DNA from 2 places in the Streptomyces chengbuensis genome. Region 1 is predicted to be linked to the other one. Evidence: riboswitches for the same ligand, from Rfam matches in the RefSeq annotation. Region 1 holds a riboswitch; the other holds the start of a gene.

Evidence for each region. Region 1 has a riboswitch for cyclic di-AMP ahead of QRN89_RS16620 (M23 family metallopeptidase). Riboswitches for the same ligand answer to the same signal wherever they lie in the genome.
Region 2: it holds a riboswitch for cyclic di-AMP, as region 1 does, so the genes downstream of both, QRN89_RS26100 (M23 family metallopeptidase) here and QRN89_RS16620 (M23 family metallopeptidase) in region 1, are expected to answer to the same signal.

What each region holds. Positions count from the first base shown of each region.
Region 1 is NZ_CP129137.1:3,757,508-3,761,447, forward strand. It holds gene QRN89_RS16620 (M23 family metallopeptidase) at 1-1,001, opposite strand, end outside; cyclic di-AMP (ydaO/yuaA leader) riboswitch at 1,013-1,148, opposite strand; gene QRN89_RS16625 (PP2C family protein-serine/threonine phosphatase) at 1,435-2,574, opposite strand; gene QRN89_RS16630 (MerR family transcriptional regulator) at 2,835-3,587, opposite strand; tRNA gene QRN89_RS16635 (tRNA-Met) at 3,776-3,849, opposite strand.
Region 2 is NZ_CP129137.1:5,909,827-5,913,766, reverse strand. It holds gene QRN89_RS26105 (GntR family transcriptional regulator) at 1-173, opposite strand, end outside; gene QRN89_RS26100 (M23 family metallopeptidase) at 354-1,127, opposite strand; cyclic di-AMP (ydaO/yuaA leader) riboswitch at 1,141-1,303, opposite strand; gene QRN89_RS26095 (M16 family metallopeptidase) at 1,533-2,915, opposite strand; gene QRN89_RS26090 (M16 family metallopeptidase) at 2,933-3,940, opposite strand, start outside.

The DNA of each region.
Region 1 (3,940 bases):
GCGGGGTCGATGCCGGCGCCGCCCGAGGTGTGGACCTCGAGGTGCAGATGCGGGCCGGTGACGTTGCCGGTGGCGCCGACCCGGCCGATGGTCTCGGAGGTGGAGACCTTCTGCCCCACACCGACGGTCATCGACGACAGGTGGCAGTACCAGACCTCGGTGCCGTCCTCGAGCTCCAGCACGATGCGGTAGCCGTACGAACCGGACCAGCCGGCCGACTTGATCGTGCCGCCGTGCACGGCCTTGACCGGAGTGCCCGTCGGCGCGGCGAAGTCGAGACCCGTGTGGTAGCCGGAGGACCACATGGATCCGGCCTGCCCGTAGGTGGAGGTGAGCGTGTACGACGAGGTCGGCAGGGAGTAGCTCGCGGCGAGCTTGGCGAGACGCTCGGCCTCCGCCTTGCGCGCGGCCTCCTCGGCTGCCTTGCGCTCGGCCTCCGCGGCCGCTTCGGCGGCCTGGGCCGCCTCGGTCTTCTGCTGCTTCGCCTCGGCGGCTGCCTGCTCCGCGGCGGCCTGCTCGGCGGCCGCCTGCGCCTCGGCCTCGGCCTGGGCCTGCTGCTGCTCGGCCTGCTGGAGGATCCGGGCGCGCAGGGCCTCGCCCGCGTCGCCACCCTGGGCCGCGGTGTCGGCCGTGGTGAGGGGCCCGTCCGCGACTGCCTCGTCGCCGGACTCGTCCGACATCAAGGAGCCCACACCGGGCAGCGATTCGGGGTCGGGGAGTTTGTCCGCGATGACGTCGGGAAGGGAGATGGAGACCGCGGGCTTGTCCTGGGCGGTGGCCATGCCGCCCGCGCCGACCGCGGCGATGACGCCCACACCGAGAACGGTGGAGCTCCGTGCGAGCGCGTTGCGCTGCTTGACGACGCGGTGCCTGCCACGGACGGGACGGACCGATTCCTCGGTCGGGTTCCACTCCTCCGCCCCGGGGGCGGGAGCCCACTGGTCGCTGGGGACCCACTGCGCAGTGGGGGGCTCCTGGAGGGCAGGCTCGTTGGACGCCACGGAGGCGTTCTCCTTTCCTTCCTTCTCGCCTACCGGGTTAGCTGACGGGTTCGGAGCAGGAAGGTCTCCTACGGGCACCACGAAGTGCCCGATTCACCCCAATTGGTGGTTCCCCGGTTCCCTTGCGGGATTCGGCGCGTGCGCACGGTGCCGTCTCTGGCGACGACTGGGACGACCGCGCTGCGTTATCGAACGTTAATAGAGACCGAGGCCGGATTCCAAGCTGTTCCGACTGATCGTTAAGGACGTTGGCCAGAACTTATCTGCAACAACAGGGCCGAATCGGGCAAGTTGATCGCCCCTCGTTCGAGGTTGCACTTCTGACGGTTCATCAAATGTTATGCGGAGGGCTTCCTTTCGGTTACGCTCCGTGGCATCACGCCGCTCAGGCGGCCCCGGCGCCTCGTGCGCCGCATCGGCAACGACCCGTCCCTCAGGGGAGGACGGGCATCGTCCGGCGCCGCAGCGGCTGCCGCTCCCCCTCCCGGGTGACCGCGAGCAGCGCCATGTCGTCCGTCGCCGCGCCTCCCGTGTGCCGCCGCACATCGGCGACGACCGCGTCCAGCAGTTCCTCCGGACCGGAGAAGACCCGGCCTCGGAGCCGCCGGCGCGGGTCGTACATGACCCCGTGCGCGTCCCGCGCCTCGGACAGGCCGTCGGTGTACAGGAGCAGCGTGCCGCCGGGCGGGTAGGGCGTCTGGGACGGCTGGTCCGGCCAAGTCCCCAGGCCCATCCCCAGGGGCAGCGCGCGCTCGGGCGGATCCAGCACGAGCAGCGCGCCGTCCGCCCCGAGCAGCAGGGGTGGCGGATGCCCCCGGTTCACGATCCTGATCTCCCCGCCGGCGTGCGGGATCTCGGCGAGCACGGCGGTGGTGAAGCCCTCGACGGCGTCGAACCCGGAGTCCCGCGCACCCTCCCGTGCCAGCGCCCGCTCCAGCCGCTGCGCCACCCCCGCCAGCGAGTCCTCCTGTTCGGCGGCCTCACGGAACGCACCCAGCACGACGGCCACCGTCGCGACCGCGCCCAGGCCCTTCCCCCGCACGTCCCCCACAATCAGCCGCACCCCGTACGGCGTCCTCTGGACGGCGTAGAGGTCCCCGCCGATGAACGCGTCCTGCTCGGCCGCCTCGTACCGGGCCGCGACCTGGAGGCCGTCGATCCGGTCGTCCGGCGTGGGCAGCACGGCCCGCTGCGCCGCCTCCGCGACGACCCGGGCCGACGCCAGGCGCTCACCGCTGCGGCGCACGATCTGGTTGATGAAGAGGGCCAGCACGGAGACCGTGAACACGGTCAGCAGCTCGGTGACGGCCGGGATCCTCTGGAGTCGGTCGCTGTAGACGTGGAGGCCGGTCACCGCGGCGCAGGCGGCGACGCCGGTGGCCAGCGTGTAGAGCATCGCGAAGAACGGGGCGGCGACCAGCGGCGCGGCGGTGAAGAGGGGCGCGGCAGTGAAGGTGTCGGGCGTTCCCAGGTCGTAGAAGACCCCGCCCACGATCAGCAGCCACGGGAGGACCGCGACGAAGCGGCGGCCACCGTTCTGCCGCTGTCCCTTGCCGCGCTCCCGATGCCGCACCAGTGGTCTCCTGCCGGGTCCGTCCAGGGCCGCGGACGGTACCGCGCCCCATTCAGGCTGGCCGCAGCGGCGCCGCGCCACGACTCGCCATCGGCCAACCGGCCCAGCCGCGCGGGCACCGCCACCCCCCGCGTGAGGGTCACCAGGGGGCCCTCCCGGTGACCGTGCCGCGGAGCGCGGCCGACCTTCGCCGGACTGCCGTGGACCTGCGACCTCGCGGGTCCTCGCCGCCCGTGCCACCGGTCCGGTGCGGGGCGCGGCTACCGGTCGTCACCGAGGTGGCGCTCCGCGTAGACCTTCATCGCGTCCCTCACGAAGACCGCGGTGCCCTCGCCGTGCCGGTCGTAGTTGGCCGTGAACCGCGCGTCGGCGACGTACATCTCACCCAGCCCGATCACGTACGACCTGGTCGGGGTGACCGTCTCCGACAGCCACTCGCAGTGCCGCCGTGCGATGTCCTGGGCCTCGTCGCCGTCCGGGGCGAGGCCGTCCTTGAGAGCCTGCCCGAAGTCACGGGCGATCGCGACCTGGCGGTCCTGGAAGTCCCGCTTCTCCTGCGCGCTCAGCGAGCGCCACCAGCGGTCGCCCTTCTCGTACGCCTCACGGCCCCACCACTCGGTCACCTCCTCCTCGTACCGGGTGTGGTCGAAGCCGTCGAAGACCTCTTCCGCCATCAGTTCCTCCCCTTTCTCGGTCCGGTCGAGAGTGGTCCGCACCGAGGCGATCTGCCGCCCGATGCGCTCCCGCTCCTGCTCCAGCAGCCGAAGATGCGTGCGCAGTGCGGCGGCCGTGTCCCGCTGGCCCTCCAGGGCCTGCGCGATGGCGGGCAGACCGAGGCCCAGCTCCCGCAGCAGCAGGATGCGCTGCAGCCGGACGAGGGCTTCCTGGTCGTAGTAGCGGTAGCCGTTGCTGCCGACCCGGCTCGGTACGAGCAGGCCGAGCTCCCCGTAGTGGCGAAGCGTGCGGCTCGTCGTGCCCGCCTTCCTGGCGATTTCCTGGATGGACCACTCCATGCCGGAAACGCTAGATCTTGACGTTGCGTAAAGGTCAAGGGCCGGATCCGGAAGTCAGGAGAAGGCCGGCTCCCGGACGGGCGGGAGAGGGGGCCGGGGGGCGAGGGCGCGGGGCCCGATCGGAAAGCGCAGCGGCCCGAATGCACCGAGGGCCCGGGACCATGTGGTCCCGGGCCCTCGGCCTTCAGTAGCGGGGACAGGATTTGAACCTGCGACCTCTGGGTTATGAGCCCAGCGAGCTACCGAGCTGCTCCACCCCGCGTCGGTGAACACCACCTTACGCCATGCGGAGCAAGATCAAATCCATTTTCCGCGATCACGGTGGCACCGCGAGCGGGCGAAGCGGCGCGACA
Region 2 (3,940 bases), 2.2 Mb from region 1:
GTGACCACGAACCCCTCCGACTCCAGGGTGCGCAGCGCCTCGCGGACCGGGACGCGGGAGACGCCGTAGCGGCGCGCCAGCTGCTCCTCGGTGAGCCGGCTGCCGCGCTCGAACACACCGGAGACGATGTCGTCGCGGATCGCCGTGCACACCGAGCGCGCGGGAATGCGCATACCGAACCTCCGCTTTAATCGCCGCGAAACCCCGTCGAGCGACGTCTGTTTCGGTGACTCTATGGCAGGTGGCCGGAATTTCCGAAGACCCATGGTAATCCATGGATATCTTTTGGCCGGAATACGCCGAAAGCCCCGGCTCGGAGAGAGCCGGGGCTTCGGTGGGAAGAGGCGCGTGCGTCAGACGCGGACGCCGTGCGAGCGGAGGTACGAGACCGGGTCGATGTCCGAGCCGTAGTCCTCGCCGGTGCGGGCCTCGAAGTGGAGGTGGGGTCCGGACGAGTTGCCGGTCGACCCGGAGAGGCCGATCTGCTGCCCCGGGGTGACCTGCTGTCCGACCGAGACGCTGATCGAGGACAGGTGGCCGTACTGCGTGTACGTGCCGTCGTGCATGCGCAGGACGACGTTGTTGCCGTAGGCGCCGCCCCAGCCGGCCTCCACGACGGTGCCCATGCCGACGGCGACGACCTCGGTGCCGGAGGCGGCGTGGAAGTCGACGCCGGTGTGGCTGCCGGAGGACCACTGGCCGCCCCCGGCGTGGTAGTCGGTGCTCACGTAGGAGCCGGCGACCGGCAGCGTGTAGGTCATCAGCCGCTTGCGCTCGGCCTCGCGGGCGGCGCGCTCCGCGGCGTCACGGGCCGCCTCCACCCGGAGCTCGGCCTTGCGCTTGGCCTCGGCCTCGGCCCTCTCCTGGGCCGCGGACAGGGCGGCCTCCTGCTGCTGGGCATCCGCCTGGGCGTCGATCTGCTCGGCGAGCGAGTCGAGGGCGACGGCCTGGGTCAGTCCGGTGTCCTCGACGGGAGCGGACACCTCGGGCTCGGCGGCGAAGGCCGGGGAGGCGAGGGTACCGATGACGCCGGTGGTGGCGATGGCCGCGGCGGAGGCGACGCCCGCGCTCTTGCGCGACAGGCGGCTCGGACCACGGTGCTTCCCGGTGGCACGGGTGAACGCCATGTAGTGGCTGATCCTTTCCTTCCTTCTCGCCTACCGGGTTAGCTGACGGGTTCGGAGCAGGAAGGTCTCCTACGGGCCCCTCCGCGCGGTGGCGAAGGCACCCGATTCACCCCAGGGACATGTGGGTCCCCGGCTCCCCAGGCTCGCGCCGGACGGGGACTCGGCGATGGCTGCCCGATGCCGCGGGTGCGGCGCGTGCAAGTGGCGGACAGCGCAGAAGACGCTAGGCCGATCTTCGTCCAATCACCAAACAGACACGGATATTTGTAGTGCACGCCACAGGGCAGACACTTCCCCTCCCCATCAAACCGGACATACGGGAAGGCCGTTCCGGGCACGAGAAAAGGCCCCGTTGGCGCGAAGCCGACGGAGCCTTTGTCCCGTGCGCCCGAGGGCGAGGGCCAATCAGCCGGTGACCACGGTCACTTCACCGATGCCGAGCGCCCGTACGGGCTCCTCGATCTCGGAAGCGTCCCCCACGAGGACCGTGACGAGCCGGTCCACGGGGAAGGCGTTGACGACCGCGGCGGTCGCCTCGACCGTGCCGGTTTCGGCCAGCCGCGCGTACAACTGGGCCTGGTAGTCGTCCGGGAGACCCTGCTCCACCTGGTCGGCCAGCGTGCCGGCGACGGAGGCGGCCGTCTCGTACTTCAGCGGGGCGACGCCCACCAGGTTCTGCACGGCGACGTCGCGCTCCGCGTCGGTGAGACCCTCCGCGGCGAGGGTGCGCAGCACCGTGAAGAGGTCGTCGAGCGCGGGCCCGGTGTTCGGGGTGTCGACCGAGCCGCTGATGGCGAGCATCGAGGCTCCGCCGGGTCCGCCCGGGGCCGCCGGGGTGTCCGAACGCAGCACCTGGCCGAAGGCCCGCACGCCGTAGGTGTAGCCCTTCTCCTCGCGCAGGACGCGGTCCAGGCGGGAGGTGAGCGTGCCGCCCAGGCAGTAGGTGCCGAGGACCTGTGCGGGCCAGACCCGGTCGTGACGGTCGGGGCCGATCCGCCCGATCAGCAGCTGGGTCTGCACGGCACCGGGACGGTCGACGATGACGACACGGCCCGTGTCGTCGGCGGTGATCGGCGGCATCGGGCGGCTCCGGGCCGAGTCGCCCGTCCAGGCGCCGAGCGTGTCGGCCAGCACGGCGTCCAGGTCCACGCCCTCGAGATCGCCGACGACCACGGCAGTGGCCGTGGCCGGGCGGACGTGCGCCTCGTAGAAGGCCCGGACAGCGGCGGAGTCGATGCGCTCGACGGTCTCCTCCGTGCCCTGACGCGGACGGGACATCCGGGAGGAGGCCGGGAAGAGCTGCCGGGAGAGCTCCTTGGCGGCCCGGCGGGCGGGGTTCGCCGTCTCGTGCGGGATCTCGTCCAGCCGGTTGCGGACGAGCCGCTCGACCTCGCTGTCGGCGAACAGCGGGGCGCGCAGCGCCTCGGCGAGCAGGCCGAGGGCCTTCGGCAGCCGGGAGACCGGTACCTCCAGGGAGATCCGGACCCCCGGGTGGTCGGCGTGCGAGTCGAGCGTGGCGCCGCAGCGCTCCAGCTCGGCCGCGAACTCCTCCGCCGAGTGCTTGTCGGTGCCCTCGGACAGCGCCCTGGCCATGATCGTGGCGACGCCGTCGAGGCCCTCGGGCTCGGCGTCCAGCGGGGCGTCGAGGAAGATCTCCACGGCCACGACCTGCTGGCCGGGACGGTGGCAGCGCAGCACGGTCAGCCCGTTGCCGAGCGTGCCGCGCCCGGGGGCGGGGAAGGCCCAGGGCCTGGCCTCGCCGGGCTGCGGCTGCGGGTGGAGGTCCATGGTCACGGCAGCGTCGGTCACTGGTCCGTCCCCTCTGCGTCGTCGTTGTCCTCGGCGTCCCCGGCGTCGGCCGCGACGGGCTCGTACACGAGCACCGCCCTGTTGTCCGGGCGCAGCCGGGCCTTGGCGACGGCCTGCACCTCCTCCGCGGTGACGTCGAGCACCCGCTGGACGGCGGTGAGCGCCAACTGCGGGTCGCCGAACAGCACGGCGTACCGGCACAGCTCGTCGGCGCGGCCGGCGACGGTGCCGAGACGGTCCAGCCACTCGCGCTCGAGCTGGGCCTGGGCGCGCTCCATCTCCTCGGCCGTCGGGCCATCGGCGGCGAACCGGGCGAGTTCCTCGTCGACCGCGGCCTCGATGTCGGGCACCTCGACGCCCGCGGACGTCTTCACGTCCAGCCAGCCGAGCGAGGGGGCGCCGGCGAGACGCAGCAGGCCGAATCCGGCCGCGACGGCCGTGCGGTCACGGCGGACCAGCCGGTTGTGCAGCCGGGAGGACTCGCCGCCGCCGAGGACGGTCAGGGCCAGGTCGGCGGCGTCGGCCTCGCGGGTGCCGTCGTGCGGGAGGCGGTACGCGGCCATCAGGGCCCGCGCCGGAACCTCCTCCTCCACGACCTCGCGCAGCTGCTCGCCGATGATCTCCGGGAGGGAGCCGTCGCGCGGCGGCTGCTTGCCGTCGTGCAGGGGGATGGAACCGAAGTACTTCTCGATCCAGGCGAGCGTCCGCTCCGGGTCGATGTCGCCGACGACCGACAGCACCGCGTTGTTCGGCGCGTAGTAGGTGCGGAAGAAGTTCCGCGCGTCCTCCAGCGTCGCCGCGTCCAGGTCGGCCATCGAGCCGATCGGGGTGTGGTGGTACGGGTGGCCCTCTGGGTAGGCCAGCGCGGTCAGCCGCTCGAAGGCGGTGCCGTACGGGACGTTGTCGTAGCGCTGACGGCGCTCGTTCTTCACGACGTCCCGCTGGTTCTCCATGGACTCGTCGTCGAGGGCGGTCAGCAGGGAGCCCATGCGGTCGGCCTCCAG